Regions from separate parts of the Agarivorans gilvus genome, predicted to be linked through region 2. Evidence: predicted binding sites of a transcription regulator. Region 2 holds the regulator's gene; each other region holds the start of a gene.

Region 1 (7,457 bases), 2.1 Mb from region 2:
CAAAGTAGACCAAGGATGAAGTGCTTCTCTTATCAGCTCCAGCTGAATGCTTTTCCCTGCCAGTTTCTGTTCGGCCAATTTTACCAATAGGGTTGAACCTAATAGTTCTACTTTGCAATCGGATGCGAAATCGGCGATCAGCTTCTCCGTATAGGCTCGCTCAACTGTTCCCGGAGTCGCTATCACGCCAAAGTGACGAGTCTTGCTATACATTGCCGCTGACTTTATAGCAGGCACCACCCCTACCACCGGAATACTAAGGGCTTCACGTAAATAAGGTAGGCTTAGAGTACTGGCCGAGTTGCAGGCCACGACCAATAACTCAGGCTGTAGCTCTGAGACGGCCTTTGTTAGTAGCGACCTCACCCGCTGAATTAATGCGTCTTCGGATAATTCACCGTAGGGAAAGTATAGGTTGTCGAATAAATAGCTATATTGCAGTTCGGGGTTAAGAGCTTGTAATTGCTCTAGAATGGATAAGCCACCGACACCTGAATCAAAAACAAGAACATGCATGGCCGATTAGTGCGCCTCAAAGAAAAATCAGCCCTAGTTTAACCAAAGCTAGGGCTGAGAGCTACGCTAAGCCAGTGCTTTTAAAACTGATAACTAGCAGCTAGTTCAAAACTACGACCACGACCTTGGTAGTTAGCCGCTGTAGAGTACTCTTTATCAAACAGATTGTGCAATTTGGCATCTAATCTGAAGCCGTTAGTAAAGCGATAGTTAGCACTTAAATCCCAAACAGCATAGCTATCTAGTACTTGTGTATTAGCTGCATCTTCATAAGACTCGCCACGCCACAAAACATCTAATACCACATTAAGCTGCTGCCAGTTAACATCGGCTTTGTACTTGATTTGCTCCTGCGGACGACGGATCAACCGTTTACCTGTTGCCTTGTCTTCAGTATCCAACAATTCCAAGATAATTCTATGGTTTAGCCAAGCGGTCGAAAAGTCACCTTGTACTTCAATACCTTGAATACGTGCATCATTGACATTATCCGGAGTCCATAGAGGCCAGCTATCAGGGGCTCCGCTATAGTCATTATCACAGTTAGCCACACAGCCCCAAGCAATCAGGTTTTCTATGTCGTTATGAAAAACATTAAACTGCCACTGCGCGCGTACCAAATCTAAGGCGAAACCAAACTCGGTATTGGTCGAGGTTTCGGCTTTCAAGTTGGGATTTTCGCTACCGGGATAATAAAGGTCATTGAAGGTAGGGGCTCGATAGGCAGTACCGTGCAGAGCATTAAAGCGTAGATCATTTTGTAACTGCCATGACCAGCCTACATTATAGGTGGTATGTTCACCGTAGTGTTGGTTGTCATCGTGACGTAAGCTCGCTTCAAGCACGTGTTTAATATAATCAGCGCGAGCATTAACATATACCGCATTGTTATCTCGGTCTTGCTTTTGGTAGACCACGCTAGAACCCGAAATATCTTCATTTTGCAGATCGACTCCGCCCTGCAACAACCATTGCTTATTTAGCTGGTAGGCAACTAGCCAATTTACAGCCTGGCGTTCGGTGAAATAACGGTCTGGGTTAACAAAGTTAGTCGCATCGGCACTATCTGAGCGATCTTGTTGGTAATTTAAGGCTAATTCGCTAGTCCACTGCTGAGCTTGATAATTTAGCTTGGCCCATAAACCGCTTGTTTTTGTTTGTTTAGGTATTTGCTTCCCTGAATGTACTCGGATTCACCCTCATTATATAGAGTGAAAATGCTGGCACGCCAAGCCTGGTTAAAGCGATGTTCTATGCTGAACAAGCCCCCTAAGCTTTCATAACCATAGTCTTCATTAAGAGTATCTTGAGGACGAATATCATAACCGTCACTGCGATTAGCATTGAGCACCACATTGTATTGGGTATTATCGGTGGCGAGTCCGCTAGCACGAACAGCAAATTTAGCACTGTCTTCTGTGCCTAAAGCCGCCTTCAAGCCTAAGAACTGCTGTCCAAACTCAGGGCGAGTAATAACGTTAATGACTCCGCCCACCGCATCGGCTCCATAAATCGAAGCACGAGCCCCGCGTATAATTTCAATTCGTTCAACAAACTCTAAAGGTAACAAGGATAATTGAGCGCCACCATTGGTAGCAGTATTTACTCGCACACCATCGATCAAGAATAAAGACTGGGCTGAACTGGTACCGCGAATGAAGACACTTTCAGTTTGGCCAACACCACCATTACGAGTCACACTAATGCCCACCTGCTGTTTCAAAACATCAACAATATCTTGGGCACCACTATTCTCGATTTGTTCTCTATTAACTATGGTCAAAGGGGCAATAACACTATTGGCAGGCTGTTGCATGCGATTGGCCGTCACCACCATAGTTTGCTGTTGGGAGGTTTCTTGGGCATAGCCGAAAGCTGGCGCAATAGCCGCCAGTAGAATAAGCTTTTTCATCGATTTGATCCTAATCTTCGCGTAGTACTTTTGCTGTATAACAGCATGTGCGTTGTGGCAGGTATTCGGACTTGGAGGCGTATAACTTGTACTACGGCTGCGACTTCCCGTTTAACAATGCAAACAGTGTCTGGAGATCCTTGAACAGGTCAATCCTTGAGCTTTCGTTCCTCTTTACCGCTGCGCGTCAGTTCTGGATTTTCACCAGATTCCCTATTAAGTTTCGCAAAAACGAAACACCACAGCGGGCGAGATTATAAGTGAGGCTTAATGTGATTGATAGCACAAAAAGCCTCATATTTTATCAACTTGAAATTAACTAATATTGTCTGCAGCGTTATTCGCAGGAGCGCTAGACGGTGGGGCGTTAAACATTGCTAAAGCCTCGGCCATGCGCTCGGCAAATCCTTTAAAGCGTGCTACATCAGCGGCTTTATCTGCGGGTTCCGCAGGGCTAGATAGAGGCAATATCCCATCGAGTAAACGTTCAGTTGAAGCTTGCGGCTCGGCAAACAGGGCGCTCACCTTAGCTTGAATTTCTTGCCAAGAACTTAAAAACTCACTTAATTCTGGTATTAATTCAGAACTGTTTTCGCTTGGCTGATTTGCAGTTTGATAAGCTTGGCTCACCGCAACGCTTTGCTGCTGTTCAAAATTAACCGCAAAACCCACCAATTGCTGTTCATCAAAACCAATACTCAAGGCATGCTCAAAAGCTTGGTCGAGATTTCCCTTGAAAAACTGAGCCCCTACTTTATCAACTTGTTTGACTAAATCAGCAATAGCGGCCAGCTCATCATCATTTAAATCGCCTTCAACAGAAAAGCTGAATTGCTGCTGGGAACTCAAAGACGCTTGTATTGAAGAACGCCCTTCACTATAACTAGCTGCTAATTGCGAGCCATAACTGATGGTGACCTTATCACCTTCGGCGGTTTCTAACTCAATAGAGGCGGAGTGACTACTCGCCATAGCCATTTGCTGTTGAATTGGCACCGATTCAAGCTGGTAATCACCCTCTTCAATCTTTTCTAATCCGTCTTGAATTAAGTCATAACTTTTATCGATGCCTTTAGCGAGTTCCTCATCGAGTAAGCCAGCATCACCCAATTCTTCGCGAGCACCTTCAAAGCCCATATCTACGCCTTTACGCGCTTGCGCCATCATCTCGGCAAGTTGGTCTTCAGGCATCCCCGATTGCTTGGCACTGTATAAAGAGCTGGCCACAAAATTGAGCACATTGCGCGCGACTTCTTCGGCATCAAATAGTTCGACTTGTTGGGGTTTCGCTAAGCTCACTCCACCGCTGGCCATGGATAAGGTGTGTTTTTCAACCGAGCTCAACAATACGTGGCTAGCGATAGCCCCTTGTTTATGCAAACTCGCTTTATCGTTTGCCAGTTCATTACGCTTTTCTATTGCAGGGCTAGACTGCTTTAACAAACGCTCAGCGTAATGCTGCACCGACGTTTTACCCACACCATTTAGTTCATTCATAAGGCCTCCACGGATTTACCCTAGTCAAGCCTTATCGGCGAGCTAAATTAAAACTTTAGAAATAATCTCACTATTATTGTAGATAAACTGGACAAGCAAGCAATGCGCCTTTAAATTGCGCAGCTTGTTAGAACAGAGGAGAGGCCATGAGCGCTATCGCATATTATCCAGACCAATACCAAGAACTCTTGGCCGAAAAAGTCAACCAACGCTGCCAACAATTTGCCGAGTTCTCACCACCGGAGCCTGGAGTATTTGCCTCTCCATTGAAGCACTACCGAATGCGAGCTGAATTTCGAGTGTGGCACGAAGGTGACGATCTGTACTACATCATGTTTGATCAACAAACTAAGCAGAAGTTTCGAGTAGACAGTTTTCCACCAGCCAGTGAGCTGATTAACCAATTAATGCCACTATTAATTGAGAAGCTAAAAGCTAACTCTCTACTGCGCCACAAGTTATTTCAGGTGGATTTTCTATCGACCTTAAGTGATGAAGTGATCGTAAGCATGCTATATCACAAGCCGATTGATGAGGCTTGGCAGCAAGCCGCCGAACAATTAAAAACCGAGCTCAGCCAGCACTTTTCTATCCAGCTTATTGGCCGCTCACGCAAACAAAAAATTTGTTTAGATCAAGACCGAGTAGATGAAGTATTAACTATCAACAATGAAAAGCTGATCTACCAGCAGATAGAAAATAGCTTTACTCAACCCAACGCCGTAGTAAATCAATACATGTTGGAATGGGCTCAACAAGCCACGGCCAACAGCCAAGGCGATCTCTTAGAGTTGTATTGTGGTAATGGTAATTTCTCGCTGGCCTTAGCAAAAAACTTTCAACGTGTGCTGGCTACCGAAATAGCCAAGCCTTCGGTTGAAGCTGCGCAATACAATATCAAAGCAAACGATATAGATAATGTAAAAATTTTACGTTTATCTGCTGAAGAGTTCACCCAAGCCATGTTAGGCGAAAGAGAGTTTCGTCGTTTGAAGGAAGCCGAGGTAGATTTGGGCTCCTATCAATGTAATACCATTTTGGTCGACCCCCCGCGGGCGGGCCTAGATGATGCCACCCTCGGCATGGTGCAAGCTTATGACAACATCGTCTACATCTCTTGTAACCCCAATACCTTATATGACAACTTAGTGAGCCTAAGTAAAACTCACCAAATTAGTCATTGGGCCTTATTCGATCAGTTCCCTTATACCAATCACATTGAAGTGGGCATGTACCTGCAACGACGAAGCTAAATACTTCAAGCTTGAGCTGTGCAATAAGCTTGCGCAGCTCTGCCTCTAACTATTTAACGCTTAAAACCACCTATTTTTGCCATTAACCACAAACCCAAGCCGAGGCAAATAATCAATAACACTAAGTTACTGCCCAAGTCTGGCAGTTGCGCACGCAACAAAGCCGAATAAGCTAAGGCCCCCAATACAAATGCAGCCACACTTAATAACGGAGAGTCTTCGCTGAGGTCTTTATCCATATATAGCTGATATAGTTGCACTATCGCTAGGCCAAAAGTCAGTATTGGGAAAATAGAAAAAGCCAGCTCCGCTACGGTTAACACCGCCAAGCTAGCGCTTCCCGATAAACCGGCAATAAAGGCTAATACTAATAAGGATTTTCTAACTGGCATAAACACCTCTTAACTTAAGGTTTCCGAGCGATTATACAGTGCCGCTCCCTTGGCAACGATACGTAATTGTTTCACCGTTTTCTCTGCTAGTAACTGACGCTCCTGCTCCGCTAAGTCTAGCGCCGAAGCCCCGGCGTTAAATACCAACGTCACCATCGCTTCCGCTTGGATCTCAGCATCCTCTCGTGGACAACGGTACTGCCACTCTAAATAGTCGGTAAGCTCAGCGATAAAGTGAGTAAACTCCCTCGCTACTGCGGCCCTAAATGCTGGAGAAGTGCCAGAGCGTTCACGCAATAACAAGCGAAATACATTGGGGTTATTACAAACAAACTCCATAAAGGTTTCTACAGAGGTGCCAATAACACTGCCACCATTGGCAATAATGCGTTGCCGAGCTTGACGCATTAATTGACGCAGGGTTAAACCACCTTCATCCACCAAAGTTAAGCCTAATTCCTCCATATCGGCAAAGTGTCGATAAAAGGACGTGGGGGCAATGCCGGCTTCTCGGGCCACTTCCCTAAGACTTAAACTCGATAAACCACGTTCGGCACTCAACTGGGTAAACGCAGCTTCAATAATGGCTCTGCGGGTCTTCTCTTTTTGCTGTGCTCTTACACCACTCATATACTACGCTTTCCTCACCTTGGTGGCGCTATCATACCGCGCTAAGTCAAAAACCCAAATCTTGTCAGATCCCGCTTTTATTAATGCTTCACTAAAAATTTAGCTTTCTAATTTAATCCATAAAAGTGAAAAGCCTTTCATCAAAAAAGCGGATTCTCAATAAAGGCAAAGATGCGAGCTAGGTCAATTTTCCATCAAGTTGAAAACGCTATCAAGTATCTAGTCCTTAGGCTCTGTGATTAACTCTGGCTATCGAAGACGTATCTAGCAAGGATGAATAATGAATTGGTCCAAAAGCGCCATCTCAATGGCAGTTGTATTTGGTTTAAGCGCCTGTGGTGGCGGTGGCGGTGGCGATGATTCAACACCGACAACACCAACCACCCCAGATTACGAATATCAAGCCTACGCCTGTGATGCCGGTGTTTATGAAAAGGCTCAAGAGCTACGCATTTATCAAGTCATGACCGAAGCCTTTATCGACGGTGATTCAAACCATGACTACAACACGGGTTATGGTACTAGCCACCACAAAGGTGATTTACAGGGTGTTATCGACTCTCTAGATTACATTCAAGATCTGGGCATGAACGCCATCTGGTTAACGCCTATTTTCGACTCAGAAGGCAGCGATAGACTTGATGCAACGGGCTACTTTACCCGTAACTATTTTGCCATCGATCCAAACTTTGGCACTCTTGAGCAAGCCAGAACACTGGTAAACGAAGCACACGCTCGTGGCATGTATGTATTATTTGATGGCGTTTTTGGCCACCATAAAGGTAATGTAACACCTTCACCTAATGGCCTAACACCATCTGGCGGTAGCAACCCGGTAAGTTACCCTGGTACCGACAACGATACCCTTGAATTTTATAAAGAAGTAGCTAGCTACTGGGTAGAAGAGCTAGGTATTGACGGCTGGCGTTTAGACCAAGCCTACCAAGTGCCAATTGGCGCTTGGGGTGAAATTCGTAAAGCCGTAGAAGATGCCTCTGCTGCGACCACTTACACCATGAATGGTGAAACGGTAAATCCGCTGGCTTACATGGTGGCTGAAATTTGGGATGGCGGTGGTAGCCAAATCCGTGAAGAAGGTTATGGTCCAGAAACCGCGCCTGGCATTTGTTCGGCCTTTGACTTCCCAATGCGCTACGCAATCACTCAAACCTTTGCGGTTGAAGAGAGTGGCAGTGGTGGACGCGATGCCAGCAATCTAGCCTCTGCTTACAGTGCTCAAATTGCCAATCCAGCCCA
Region 2 (7,457 bases):
CGAAACAGCCTTACAACCGAGTAACCCAAGTACAGCAAGCAGCGCCGAACCTAAAGAGTTGGGTTGGGATGATGTTCAGCCGGTGGATGTGATTGGCTTAGAAGTCGGTTATCGCTTAATTCCTTTGGTGGATAAGAGTCAAGGCGGGGAGTTGTTGGCGCGAATTAAAGGGGTTCGTAAAAAGCTTTCTCAAGACTTAGGCTTTTTAGTGCCGGCGGTGCATATTCGCGATAATTTAGATCTAGGGCCTAACCAATACCGAATTACGCTTATGGGCGTAACTTACGGGGAATCAGAAGTTTTCCATGATCGTGATATGGCGATTAACCCCGGTCAAGTATTTGGTAAAATTGAAGGCCAGCCTACCACCGATCCTGCCTTTGGTTTAGAAGCCGCGTGGATCGCCACCGAACAACGAGAGCATGCACAGACGCTGGGTTATACCGTGGTTGACTCTGCAACTGTAGTGGCAACTCATTTGAGTCAGTTGCTAACCAATAATGCCGCGAGTCTGCTCGGCCACGAAGAAGTGCAAAACCTATTGGATATGCTTGCAGGTAGCTTGCCTAAACTAGTTGAAGGTTTAGTGCCCGATACCATGAGCTTATCTACCGTGGTGAAAGTACTACAGAATTTGTTGAACGAAGGGGTGCCCATTCGAGACGTTCGCAGTATTGTGCAAACCTTGGTGGAATACGGACCGAAGAGCCAAGATCCCGATGTACTTACTGCCGCTTGCCGAATTTCCTTGAAGCGCTTAATCGTACAAGAGTTGATTGGCAGCGAAGCAGAATTGCCGGTTATTACGCTTTCTCCAGACTTGGAGCAAATATTGCATCAGTCTATGCAGGCGGCTGGCAACGATGGCGCAGGTATGGAACCTGGCTTGGCGGAAAAACTTCAAGTATCGCTCAGCGAAGCTTGCCAGAATCAAGAAATGGCTGGCCAACCCGCTATCTTATTAACATCAGGGATCTTGCGTTCAAGCATGTCGCGATTTGTTAAAAGTGCAATGCCAGCCTTGCGGGTTCTCTCTTATCAAGAAGTACCTGAAGATAAACAAATACGTATTGTGAGCTCGGTAGGACAGTAGTTGAGCGCGCGCTGAAGGAAGGTGAACCGTGAAAATGAAACGCTTTTTTGCAAAAGATATGCGTACAGCATTGGCCGAGGTAAAAGAAACTCTAGGCAGTGATGCGGTGATCATGTCCAACAAAAAGGTGACCGGTGGTATTGAGATTGTTGCCGCTGTTGAACCTGCGAATGCTAAGCAAGCCCAAGCCGAAAGTGCTCGTGAGTTGGCGGAAGACAGTGTCAATTTATCGTCTTATAAAGCCAAGCCTCGCTCTAAAGCGCCAATATCTCAGCAGAAAAGTCATGATTTTGACGAAAATGCCAGCTTAAAAGATAACTTAACTAACTTCATGCAGCGCCACCAAAAGCGTCAGCAAGAAAATTTACAGCAAAGTCAGTTTCAGCAGCAGGCGCAGCGCCCACGTAGTGTTCAGGCTCCTCGCTCCTTAGGCCAGCAGCAGGCGTGGTCGCAACCACAGGGCGCTTTGTCTAGCGCCAATAAATCGATTAATTCAAATAAATTGCATAGTGCTCAAGCTCCGGCTAATAACGAGCTCGGAGAGCTTAAAAAAGAAATGGCGGCGATGCGTAAGTTATTAGAGCATCAAGTATCAGGTTTAATGTGGCAAGAAGTGGAACGCCAAGAGCCGGTGCGTGCAATGTTAATTAGACAATTGCAGCTGTTAGGTTTTGATGAAGACATGGCCGATCAAGTGGCTGGCTATATTCCAGAAGAGCTGGGTGTTCAAGAAGGCTGGCAGCACATTCAAGAGCTTTTGGCGCACCAGTTGCCAGTAGGGCAAGACGAAATTCTATCTCAAGGCGGAGCTGTGGCTCTTTTAGGTCCTACTGGGGTGGGCAAAACCACCACCATCGCCAAGTTGGCAGCGCAGTTTGCCATGCGCCACGGCGCAGAAAGTGTCGCCATGATTACCACTGATACCTATCGAATTGGCGCTCACGAACAGCTTGCGACTTACGGAAAGATTATGGGCTGTGCTGTACGCATCGCCAATGATGAAGAAGAATTATCGCAGTTGTTATACCAGTTTAAAGACAAAAAGCTGGTATTAATTGATACCGCGGGGATGAGTCAACGCGATCTACGTTTACATGAGCAGCTCGACAAATTGGTAAAAAATAGTCGTGTAAAGATCCGCCATTATTTGGTGATGTCAGCTAATGCGCAACGTCGCGTAATTGAAGAAACGGTCAATCAATTTCAGCGAATTCCTCTGGCTGGTACCATACTTACCAAACTAGATGAAAGTCTGGCATTGGGAGAAGTGTTAAATGTGACCTTGCGTCATGCCTTGCCAATAAGTTACGTTACCCACGGGCAGCAAGTGCCAGAAGATATTGCTGTAGCTGAGCCACAGAAACTTATCGAGCAAGCTTTATCAGTAGTGGATAAGCAAACACAGCAACATTTTTGGTTTAGTGAAACCGAACAACAAAAGGTTTCTGATGTATTCTAAAAACAATGGTTTTGACCAGGCTAGCGGCTTACGAATGATGCAACAAAAAAATAATGTAAAAGTGATTGCCGTAACCGGCGGCAAAGGGGGCGTTGGTAAAACCAATGTCACTTTGAATATGGGTATAGCAATGGCCGCTCAGGGTAAGCGAGTGATGGTGCTCGATGCCGACTTGGGCTTGGCAAATGTTGACGTATTATTGGGTTTGCGGGTAACTAAAAACCTGTCACATGTGCTTTCTGGGGAATGCACATTAGATGAAGTATTGGTAGAAGGGCCGAACGGCGTTTTAATTGCTCCTGCCACCTCAGGTACTCAATCTATGGTTGAATTAAGCCCAGCGGAACACGTTGGTCTGATTCGAGCATTTAGTAGCATGAAAACTCCCATCGATGTGTTGTTAGTGGATACCGCAGCCGGTATCTCTGACATGGTGTTAAGTTTTGCCAAAGCTTCGCAAGATATTTTGGTAGTAGTGTGCGATGAACCTACGTCGATAACCGATGCCTACGCTTTAATTAAATTATTATCTAACCAGCACGGTGTTTATAAATTTAAAGTGGTCGCTAATATGGTGCGCAGCTTGCGCGAAGGGCAAGAGCTATTTGCCAAATTGACTCGAGTCACCGACCGTTTCCTAGATGCTACACTTGAGTTGGTGTCGTGTATTCCTTATGACAATAACGTACGTTTAGCGGTGAGAAAGCAACGGGTTGTGGTAGAAGCCTACCCTAAATCTCCAGCCTCGCTAGCGTTTCGCTCTTTGGCGAGTAAAGCCTGTACTTGGCCAATACCCGATCAGGCGGGTGGTCATTTAGAATTTTTTATCGAGAATCTTCTCGAGTTTGGACAACGCAAAAATAGAGAACAGCTTAGTGAATAAAGTTGCCGCTTATGCCAGCGCGAACGACACTAATCTTTTGGTGGAGCGCCACGCAAATTTGGTTAAACGTATCGCCCATCACCTGATGGCGCGGCTACCGGCGAGTGTGCTTGTAGATGATTTAATTCAATCGGGAATGATAGGGCTGATTGAAGCGGCTCGTAATTTCGATGGTTCTAAAGGCGCCAGCTTTGAAACCTATGCGGGCATTAGAATTCGTGGGGCAATGCTCGATGAAATTCGTCGAGGCGATTGGGTGCCGCGTTCGGTGCATAAGAATAGCCGCGCTATTAGCGATGCCATTGCCGCTGTAGAAAAACAGAAAAACGGCGATGCAAAAGATGCCGAAGTAGCTGAAAAGCTAGGCGTGAGCTTAAGCGAATATCACGCCATGTTAGCTGACGTGAACTGCGGACGAATTTTAGGTATTGACGACTTAGGTGTGAGTGAAGATGTTATATCTAATGAAGAGAGCCGCGAGCAAAATCGTCCCTTTGAAGGCTTCGCCAATCAGCGTTTTCAGCAATCTTTAGCTGAGTGCATTAAAGGTTTACCCGAGCGAGAGGCCTTAGTGCTTTCACTGTATTATGACGAAGAACTAAATCTGAAAGAAATTGGTGAAGTTTTGAGCGTTAGCGAATCGAGAGTGAGTCAAATTCATAGTCAGGCCTTAGCGCGTGTTAAAACGCGAATGCGAGATTGGACACAATAGAGCAATTCATCCTTACAATTATGATAAAAGATGGACTAAAATTGTGTTTATTAAGGCATAATATATTTATTACATAAAGTTTTAGCCTATGTTTAGGCTTGCAAAAACATCCTGCTGGGGAAGTACCTTGGATAAAAATATGAAAATTCTGGTTGTTGATGACTTTTCAACAATGAGAAGGATTATTAAAAACTTGCTAAGAGATCTTGGTTTCAACAATACGCATGAAGCTGATGATGGTAATACTGCATTACCCATGCTTAAAGGAGGTGACTTCGAGTTTGTTGTCACTGACTGGAATATGCCGGGCATGGAAGGCATCGATCTGCTGAAAAATATTCGAGCAGACGAAAGTTTGGCTCACCTTCCTGTGTTGATGGTGACTGCCGAAGCGAAGCGCGAACAAATTATTGAAGCAGCGCAAGCTGGTGTAAATGGCTACATTGTTAAGCCGTTTACTGCTGCCACTCTAAAAGAGAAGTTAGATAAGATTTTCGAAAGATTACAATAATAAAGGATGCTGCGTGAGCACAGAGACTCCGATTATTTCATTAGCTGATGCCAAGAATTTGGTGGGGCTACTTGAAGAAGGAAATGTCGCCGAGGCGAATCAACTTGTGAGTGAGCTTTGTGCTCCCAAAGCCAATTTATTATTTGATAAGGTTGGGCAGCTCACCCGTCAACTTCATGATTCATTAAATGAATTTAAGCTCGATATTCGAATTAATGAGTTAGCCAATCAAGAAATCCCAGACGCTAAAGAGCGTTTGAATTATGTGATTGAAATGACCGACCAAGCGGCAAATAAAACCATGGATGCGGTAGAATCAGGTTTGCCAATTGCTGATCAATTAACCAATGAAATCAATAATATTATGCCAATATGGCAAAGTTTGATGGAAAGGCGAATTGAGATTGGTCAGTTTAAAGCGCTATGTCACCAAATCGATATTTTCCTCAACAGTTCTTCAGTTAATGCCGATAAACTAAGACATATGTTAACTGAAATACTGATGGCCCAAGACTTCCAAGACCTGACCGGGCAAATGATTCGTAAAGTGATCACTTTGGTTCAAGAGGTTGAAGAAAGCTTAGTCGAAATGCTGACTTTATTTGGTAATGAAAAAGTAGAAGCCACAGCGAGCCAAAAGCCAAGTAAATCGGCTATTGAAGCTGAAGGGCCAATTATCAATAAAGAGCAAAGAGACGATGTGGTTAACGGTCAGGATGACGTTGACGATTTATTGTCTAGTTTAGGATTTTAAGGGAGTAGCGCATGTCGTTTGATGTAGATGAAGACATCTTACAAGACTTTCTCGTTGAAGCGGCCGAGATCCTTGAGCAGCTATCTGAGCAGCTAGTTGATTTGGAAAAGCGCCCAGATGATAGTGATTTACTTAATGCTATTTTCCGTGGTTTCCATACGGTAAAAGGTGGCGCAGGATTTTTATCATTAACTGAATTAGTCGATGTTTGTCATGGCGCAGAGAACGTGTTTGACACTCTGCGTAATGGTGGAAGGCGTGTTTCTTCTGAATTAATGGATGTTATTCTCGAAGCTCTTGACACGGTCAACGATATGTTTGCTCAGGTTCAAGCTCGTGAAGAGCTTACTCCTGCCTCGCCAGAAATTATTGAACGACTACATCAATTGGCTAAACCAGCATCTGCCGATGCTACAGAGCCAGAACCAGAGCCAGAACCTGAGCCTGAGCCAGAACCCGTTAATGAAGTCTCAGATACATCGAATATTGATGAAATTACCGATGACGAATTTGAGCGCTTACTAGATGAACTGCATGGAACCGCGTCGCCAAGTGCGCCAGTTGCTCCTGCTAAGCCCAGTGACACCTCTGCCGCGAGCTCGACGGATAGTGGTGACATTTCCGACGAAGAGTTTGAGAAATTGCTCGACGAGCTGCATGGCACTAAAGCGCCTGGAGCTGCGCCTAAAGCACCGGCAAAAGCTGATACGCCTGCTACACCTGCAGCGGCTAACAATAGCGATGAAATTGACGACGATGAATTTGAGCGTCTGCTAGATCAACTGCATGGAGCAGGTAAAGCTCCAGAAGCTAAACCTGCTGCAGCCAAACCAGCACCGGCTGCCAGTTCAAACGCTAAACCCGCTAGCCCAGCGCCAGTGGCTATACCTGCTCCCAGTAAACCCGAGCCCGTTGCGGCTAAGGCTGAACCGGCTAAGGCGAAGCAAGCCGCTCCTCATGGTGAAACAACGGTACGGGTAGACACTCGCACCCTTGATGAAATCATGAATATGGTGGGTGAGTTGGTATTGGTGCGCAACCGTTTAGTTAGTCTTGGCTTAAATAGCAACGATGAAGAAATGTCTAAAGCCACTGCAAACTTGGATGTCGTGACAGCCGATTTGCAAGGGGCGGTAATGAAAACGCGAATGCAGCCAATCAAGAAGGTGTTTGGTCGCTTCCCTCGTGTGGTACGTGATTTAGCACGTAGCTTGAAAAAGGACATTAACCTTGAGTTAGTGGGTGAAGATACCGATTTAGATAAAAACTTGGTAGAGGCCTTAGCCGATCCTTTGGTTCACTTGGTACGTAACTCTGTTGACCATGGTATTGAAATGCCCGACGACCGTGTTGCAGCAGGTAAACCTAGAACCGGTGTTATCCGTTTATCGGCTTCTCAAGAAGGTGACCACATCTTACTAATGATTGAAGATGATGGCGCAGGTATGAATGCCGAGAAGTTAAAATCAATCGCTATTTCGCGCGGTGTATTAGATGCCGATGCGGCGGCGAGAATGTCGGATAAAGATGCCTACAGTTTAATTTTTGCGCCTGGCTTTTCCACCAAAACAGAAATTTCGGATATTTCTGGCCGCGGTGTGGGTATGGATGTGGTTAAAACCAGCATTACGCAATTAAATGGTACGGTGGATATTGACTCAGCTATGGGTAAAGGCACCACTTTGCAAATTAAAGTGCCTTTAACTCTCGCTATTCTGCCGACCTTAATGGTAGATGTGGGTAAACAAACCTTTGCTTTACCACTAACCAGTGTCAACGAAATATTTAATTTAGATTTAACTAAAACCAATGTGGTTGATGGCCAAGAAACGGTCATCGTTCGCGACAAAGCTATTCCTTTGTTCTATTTGCAAGATTGGTTGAATCGTAACGGTCGAGTTGGTGAGCGAGTATCACAAGGGCACGTTGTAGTTGTGCAAATTGGTCCTCAGCAAGTGGGTTTTGTTGTTGATAACTTAATTGGCCAAGAAGAAGTGGTGATTAAGGCTCTCGATCAATTGTTACAAGGCACCCCCGGTATGGCG
Region 3 (7,457 bases), 100 kb from region 2:
GAGTCAGTTATCTTTATTTAATTATATTTAGTATTAAAGTTTATCGGAAGCTTGCCGATAAACTGATCTTGTTTGGGATTTTAATTTGTTTGTTTCGATAAATTTTTAATAAAAAGCTAAAGATTTTCTCTCATTTGTCGTTAAAAAGGGTGCTTCAATAATGAAGCACCCTTTTTAGTTTAGATGAATTAAAACAAATTAAAAAAATTGCTAAAGATTATTGAGGTAAGGCCGTTAAATAGGGTAAGTCAGAAACAAAATAATAACTGACAAGAATTAAAACCTATTAATGGTTAAATATAGATAGGAGAAATATCATGGCTTTATATGTTAATACTAATGTGTCATCAATAAATGCACAGCGTCAACTTTATAACTCAGGTAATGGTTTAGATACCGCATTCCAACGTTTGTCATCTGGCTTCCGTATTAACAGTGCGAAAGACGATGCTGCTGGTCTACAAATTTCTAACCGTTTTACTACTCAAATTCAAGGTTTAGACCGTGCAGTAATGAATGCCCAAGATGGTATTTCTGTGGCGCAAACTGCTGAAGGTGCAATGGATGAAGTAACCAATATGTTGCAACGTATGCGAGTATTGGCGATTCAGTCGCAAGATGGTGTGAATAATACTGATGACCGTGTTGCCCTTCAATCTGAAGTAAGCCAATTAAAAGCAGAAATTAGCCGAGTTGGAACTACCACTAAGTTTGGGGGCATTTCGTTGCTCAACGGTTCTTATAGTGCGAATTTCTTGGTAGGGGCAAATGCCGGTGAGAACATTCAAGTCTCTATTGCAACCTCGGTTACTCAAACTGGTTTAGGTATTAATACTGTATCTGTTACCTCTGCTGCAGGAGCGAGTACAGCGATGGCTGCAATTGACTCGGCACTGAAGGCGATTGATGAAGAACGTGCGAACTTAGGTGCGGTACAAAACCGTTTCCAATCTACCATTCGCAATCTATCGAATATCTCGGAGAATGTAACAGCAGCTCGTTCACGTATTAAAGATACCGATTTTGCAAAAGAAACTGCAAATTTGACCAAGAACCAGATCTTGCAACAAACCTCGACTACGATTTTGGCTCAAGCAAATCAACGTCCTCAGGCTGCACTATCTCTACTTGGATAATAAAAAGAAAGGACGGTGGGGGTTCAATCCACCGTCCTCAGACTGCAGTAAGCGCGATGATTATTTTAGGAGGCTCAATTCCTTTATTATAAAAATGCGCTCTAGTTTCGCTCTCATCTCCTATCGTTTCGAGCGACATGGTCAAGTGTGTGGATAGCACGCTTGGCCATTTTTTCGCAGCGGTTCAGACTGCATTGTAAATAAAGCAATGTATGTGCCAAATTTTTCGATGTTTTTTTGACTTCGTGTTTATGGCGCTAATTATAGTGTTTTTTTTGAACAATTGTTAGTGAGCTACTTGGCCATTTTGTTTAATCGGTAAATACAGCATCTAGTTTTATGCTTAGCTAAAAATATTTTGTGTGTTGCTAAAGGCCCATGGTGACGGGCTTTGCCGCTAGGGTGGCAAGTTTTTTCCTCTTTTTTTAAAAAATTCCTAAAGCTTTCTTTACTACTGCCGCTACAGAAACTGAAGTTAATAAAACTTTGGTCCATTTTAAAGTTGTCTTGGTTAGGTTCAGCCGAGGGTTCAACAACTTAGATATGGTGTCAATTGTCTTGATGGGTTCAGAAAAGTCAGGATGATTTTAATTTAGGAGGCTCAAATTATGGCATTAGTCGTAAATAGTAATGTGTCGTCATTGAACGCACAACGTCAACTGTACAATTCTGGCAATGGCCTTGATACTGCTTATCAGCGTTTAAGTTCTGGTTTTCGTATCAATAGTGCTAAGGATGATGCAGCAGGTCTACAAATTTCAAACCGCATGACCTCACAGATCCAAGGCTTGGATCGCGCGGTAATGAATGCTCAAGATGGTATCTCTGTAGCGCAAACCGCTGAAGGGGCAATGGATGAAGTTACCACCATGCTACAACGCATGCGCGTACTAGCAGTTCAGTCTCAAGACGGGGTGAATAACACAGATGACCGCTTAGCGCTTCAATCTGAAGTTAGTCAATTAAAAGCTGAGATTACTCGTGTTGGTGATACTACCAATTTCGGGGGAACTAATTTGCTTGATGGAAGTTATAATGCAAGCTTTTTAGTAGGTGCAAATGCGGGTGAAAAAATTACTGTAGCGATTGGAACAACCATTACTGCTGCTGGTCTAGATGTGGATGCTATCAGTGTTACATCTGCGGGCGGAGCTTCTGCAGCGATGGCGAAAATTGACTCTGCATTGAAACAAGTTGATGCTGAACGTGCTGATTTAGGTGCGATTCAAAATCGATTCCAGTCAACAATTCGTAACTTATCGAATATTTCTGAAAACGTATCTGGTGCTCGTTCGCGAATTAAAGATACTGATTTTGCCAAAGAAACGGCAGAATTAACTAAAAATCAGATTTTACAACAAACTAGTACTTCAATTCTAGCTCAAGCAAACCAACGCCCACAGGCTGCGCTAGCTCTCGTATAGTTAAAATTTTAGTAGGTAGAAAGACGCAGCCGCACTTATACTTAGGTGTGGCTTGCTTCGTTTAAGGAGTCAGATATGGAAGGCAATGTAAATAGTATTACGGCGTTTTCTGCTTCTACTGCAGCGGCGACGGAACGCCCAGAACTGAAACAAATTGAGCCGGTTAAGGGCGCGGAAGACTCTATTTTTCCTGCTAGTAATATAGAGTTGGCCCGAAAATCGCTTCTAGAAGAAAATGAGGCTGCGAAACAGCAAGCGGCAGAACGCGTAGAGAAAGATCAAGATAAAGCATCGGTTGAAGATGTGGTTAAGTCGATTAATCAAATTTTGGAAGTGCAAGACCGAGATGTGAAGTTTGTAGTTGATGAGCGAGATGGTCAGTTTTTTACTTCGGTTTTGAATCGTTCTACTGATGAGTTAATTAGGGAGATCCCTAGTGAAGAATATCGTCAGCTGGAAGAGCGCTTAAGAAAGTTCCAGGATGCGATTGGTGAGACCACTGGCTTATTTGTCGATCAATTGGTTTAGTTTTTACTATGTAGGTGAGCGTAATGAGTGGAATTACAGCAGCAGGTATTGGTAGTGGCTTAGATCTCGAAGCATTGATTGAAGTTTCTATTGAAGCGATGCGAGTGCCTCAAGAAGCTCGTTTGCAAGAGCGGCGAGATACTTTGGATGTTACTCTATCAGCTGTCGGGGCGGTGAAGTCGGCGATGAGCGCGTTCAAAGATATCTTGGATAAAGCTAAAGAGCCTAGTACTTTTTTCCCTCGTTCTGCCTACGTAGACGGAACACTAGTATCAAGTGTTTCTGCAGATGATGATGAATCGAGCGACCCAAGTAGCTCTGCAAGCGGTGCATTTAATGTTTCATTAGCTGATGATGCTGTGAATGGTCGTTACGACGTTGAAGTATTGTCGGTTGCTCAAGGGTCTAGAGCGGCTGGCCAAACGGAGTATGCTGCTTCGAATACGGTGATTGCAACTGACGCCGGTGAACTTACTTTTTCCGCGGGCAGCGGGGCAGATGAAGAAAGCTTTACTGTTGAAGTGACAGCAGGTATGCGCTTGTCTGACTTGAGAGACGCTATTAATAATGCCACTGGTAATTACGGGGTTACCGCCAACCTTGTAAATACAGGTACCGGAACTCGTTTGGTTTTTGATTCAGCAAAAACAGGAGCGGATGATGATGCCGATCCCAGTAATGGTAATCCTAATGATTTACGAATTACTTCTACTGGTGCAGTAAATGCTGATTTAGATGCTTTGGTTGCCGATGTTCAAGTTACCGAAAGTGCTTCTAACGCCAAAATCTCGATAAACGGGATTGAGGCTACCAGTGACACGAATACCTTTAAAGATGTTGTCAGTGGAATTACCATTACCGCCAATTCTTTGACAACCTCCAGCGCGAGTTTGGAAGTTAAACCAAACGATAGCGCTGCAGTAGAGAGTGTAAAAAGCTTTGTTGACGCATATAACAAAATTATTAGTGCGATTGATAAATATAGTAAGCCTACAGAGGTATTAGAAGGGGAAGAGAACAACCGAAAAGAGCTCAGTGGTGACGCGATGTTTCGTTCTATGAAATACAGCTTAGGGCGTATGAGCACCACGGGTTACACTGACCCTGATGATGCAACTCGCATTACTACCTTCTATGCGCTTGGCATAGAAATGGATAATGACGGGAAACTTAGCTTAGATGAGTCAAAGTTAAATGATTGGGTTGAAGGTGACTTAGATAAACTTGGCGAAATTTTTGCAGGGGAAAATGGTGTAGTCGATACTTTCTACGGTTTTGTTGAAAGTTTTGAGCAATCGGGTGGTGTATTGGCTACTCGAGAAGATTCGACCAGGTCACAACTACGAGATCTTGACCATGCTGACCTTGCGCTAAAAGAGCGTATGGACGAGTACGAATCTACACTTCGAGCAAAATATACGGCCTTTGACCAAACAATGGGCGCGCTTAATAACCAAATGTCTTATATTATGGGGCAATTAGGTTAGTTATTATGGGAAGTAATCAAATATGTATAAGCACGGAATTAATCAATATCGTCAGGTGGGTATTAAAGATCAAATAGCCACCGCCGATCCTCATAAAATCACGCAAATTTTAATGCAAGCAGCATTAGAAAACCTTTCTGTTGCTAAAGGTTGTATCGAACGTAATGACCTCACTAATAAAGCCAAACCTATGGCAAAAGCAACCTCTATTATCACTTCGTTAAAAAACACTCTCGATCATGAGAGGGGGGGAGATATTTCGACCAACCTCGATGACTTGTATGCCTTTATGCTAGAACGCTTGTCTGAAGCAAGCCGAAACAATGACGCTAAGTTAATTGAAGAGGTGATCGAAGTTTTTTTACCAATCAAGACCGCTTGGGATCAGATCCCTGATTCGGCTAAAGCAGAAGCTTATACACAACGATGAGTTCGGGTATAAGTGATAAGCTAGAATTAGACGCTAAAATATCAAAAGCCCATAAAATATTAGATCAAATAGGCCTTGAATTAGAGCGCGAAAATGTTGATTTGAAGAAAATTGACACTCTCATTCGACTGCATAACAGCGCTATAAAGTCTTTTTTCTCCATAGATATTGCTATGCCTGATTCTTATCGAACGCTAATTAGCGATTACCTTCAAGAGATACAGCGTGTTTTAGAGCATGCTGCTAAGCAAAAAAACTTGATTGAACAGAAGTTGGGTTCAATTAGGCGTGGTAAGAAAGTTCGTTCGGCATATATTTCAAACACTTAAAAGAGAGCACAGATGCTTTTCAATGTTAGTTATCAAGTTCATCCTGATGAAGAGACTCAACAGCAGCTTGAAGCAAGTATGGGCGCATTTACTAAACGACGTTTTTATCAAAACTTTAAGGCTTTTAGTCAATTATTCCCAGAATTAGCTAACTCGGTGGGGAAGTGCCAATTAAAAACCTATGCCCCCTTTGTCACTAAAGCTAAATATTTAAATGTAAGTAATAACCTAAAAGGGCGGGCTTTATATAAGTTAAACCCTTACCAGCAGGTAGATAAACAGCTTCAGTCTTTTTCTAAGTTCTCACTAATATCAAAGCGAACACCTAATAAAGCATCAGAGCCGCCAAGTACTGTTAAGCCTGGCAGTTCTTTAAAAAGCTATTTTCCTGACTTAGGTATAAACTATCAGCCTCTGGGTGAGGCTAGCGATAATCTAATTATACTAGGGAGTGGATTAGGGTTACATTTAGATAAGTTATTGGCATCAAAATCTTGGAATAAAGTTTTACTGGTTGAGCCATCTTTAGAGTTGCTACATATATCCTTATATACTGCAAATTGGATGTCGGTCCTCCGCTATGTCAGTCAACAACAGTGTGAATTTAGTTTGGTGGCAGGAGTTGATGGCAAAAATAACTTTAAGCATATTGACGAATGGGTTGATCATTGTTCTTTAAATGATAGTTATTTAGTGCGCCACTATCATTACAATGAGTTTAACCAATTAGATTTAGCCTTGGCTGCGGGTGATGTTGCCTTGGGCAACTTTAATAGTTTTCAGCCAATTGATTTGTCTAGGGATAGGGAGTTTGAATGTAATAACCCTCTCATGGATTGCTGGGTTGACGCTGTTCCGAGCCAGAGTGTTGAAGATACTCATCAAGTAACTCTTGCTCACAGTCGATTTAAAAGAAACTTTGACACTTTACGTAAACATTTTCCTGACGTAGCACACGCTTTCGATGGCTATGATTTAACATTCTGGCAGTTATTTACTATGCCTAATGGAGAGCTCAACCTTTTTCATCGTATCAATGGTGATATGTTATTTTCTGAGTCTCCAATGCAAGAATCTCGTCAATATTACCAACATTACTTAAAATCTCCACGGATCGAGAATTTGGATGCTAGGTATATTTTAAGAAAACCAAGTCCATTTTTACACTACAAGTATTCTGATGAGTTGCGGCGATTGGTTCAAAAGTTACCAAGTGAACGGCGTCAGCTACCAGAAAAAATACCTTCCTTTATTATGTACGGATGTAGCTTAGGTCACCACATTGAAACCTTGCTTTTAGAGCATAAGGTGGATCATTTTACCCTTTATGAGCCAAGCTGGGATTTCTTTTATGCTTCGTTATTTGTTATTAATTGGGAAAAAATAATTAATATAGCGGAGCAAGAAGAGCGTCACTTATACTTAAGTATTGGTGATGATGGTAGCAACTTATTTAATGATATACATAACTTATTGAAACATAGAGGGATAAATATTTTACCATACACCTTCTTTTTTACGAGTTACTTCAATGAGAATTTAGATAAGAGCATTAGAACGACTCGTGAAAAGCTACAAATATTAACTAATATCATTGAATATTTTGATCACTCTATCTTCAACTTAGCTCATACCAGCCACTTACTTAAGCAAGACAATTGCTATGTAATGCTAAAGGATAAGCCTGCTCTAATTAAAGACGAGTTAAAGAACACGCCTGTATTTATTGTTGGTAATGGCCCTTCGTTAGATCATAGTATTGATGTTATTAAAGAAAATATAGATAAGGCAGTTATCGTTTCATGTGGCACTAGCTTGAAGGCTTTATATGAACTTGGTATTAAACCTGACTTCCATGCAGAGGTGGAGCAGACTAATGCAACAACTTTGTGGATTTCTCAGGTTCCAGATAAGCATTGGCTCAAGGATATTTCTCTTGTATCTGTATGTGGAGTTCACCCTAATGTTGCCGCTTTGTTTAAAGACTGTTATTTAGGTATGAAATTAGGAGAGGCTTCTACAGTTGCATACGGACGAATGAATTCTGTTTTCGATGAATTTCAAGGTATTCTTTATTCTTATCCTACAGTTTCCAATTGTGCTATATCATCTTTGATAAAGTT

The links. Region 2 encodes FliA, which starts transcription of late flagellar genes. Its sites were predicted from a motif close to CTAAAGNTNNNNNNNNNNNNGCCGATA; they were not measured.
Region 1: AR383_RS15115 (DUF5610 domain-containing protein) is a predicted target of FliA. The motif match lies at 3,958-3,984, and genes of this name have one in related genera.
Region 3: AR383_RS04735 (flagellin N-terminal helical domain-containing protein) is a predicted target of FliA. The motif match lies at 1,573-1,599, and genes of this name have one in related genera.

What each region holds. Positions count from the first base shown of each region.
Region 1 is NZ_CP013021.1:3,204,792-3,212,248, reverse strand. Features, by position in the region: gene murI (glutamate racemase) at 1-516, opposite strand, end outside; gene AR383_RS15125 (TonB-dependent receptor domain-containing protein) at 597-1,685, opposite strand; gene AR383_RS15120 (TonB-dependent receptor plug domain-containing protein) at 1,643-2,428, opposite strand; cobalamin riboswitch at 2,468-2,687, opposite strand; gene AR383_RS15115 (DUF5610 domain-containing protein) at 2,744-3,925, opposite strand; gene trmA (tRNA (uridine(54)-C5)-methyltransferase TrmA) at 4,072-5,178, shown strand; gene AR383_RS15105 (DUF1422 family protein) at 5,232-5,570, opposite strand; gene fabR (HTH-type transcriptional repressor FabR) at 5,580-6,200, opposite strand; gene AR383_RS15095 (alpha-amylase family glycosyl hydrolase) at 6,481-7,457, shown strand, end outside.
Region 2 is NZ_CP013021.1:1,105,409-1,112,865, reverse strand. Features, by position in the region: gene flhA (flagellar biosynthesis protein FlhA) at 1-1,093, shown strand, start outside; gene flhF (flagellar biosynthesis protein FlhF) at 1,122-2,552, shown strand; gene AR383_RS05250 (MinD/ParA family protein) at 2,542-3,435, shown strand; gene AR383_RS05245 (RNA polymerase sigma factor FliA) at 3,428-4,147, shown strand; gene cheY (chemotaxis response regulator CheY) at 4,275-4,658, shown strand; gene AR383_RS05235 (protein phosphatase CheZ) at 4,672-5,412, shown strand; gene AR383_RS05230 (chemotaxis protein CheA) at 5,424-7,457, shown strand, end outside.
Region 3 is NZ_CP013021.1:1,002,282-1,009,738, reverse strand. Features, by position in the region: gene AR383_RS04745 (flagellin) at 1-31, shown strand, start outside; gene AR383_RS04740 (flagellin N-terminal helical domain-containing protein) at 318-1,136, shown strand; gene AR383_RS04735 (flagellin N-terminal helical domain-containing protein) at 1,745-2,560, shown strand; gene AR383_RS04730 (flagellar protein FlaG) at 2,636-3,088, shown strand; gene fliD (flagellar filament capping protein FliD) at 3,112-4,575, shown strand; gene fliS (flagellar export chaperone FliS) at 4,598-5,005, shown strand; gene AR383_RS04715 (hypothetical protein) at 5,002-5,334, shown strand; gene AR383_RS04710 (motility associated factor glycosyltransferase family protein) at 5,347-7,457, shown strand, end outside.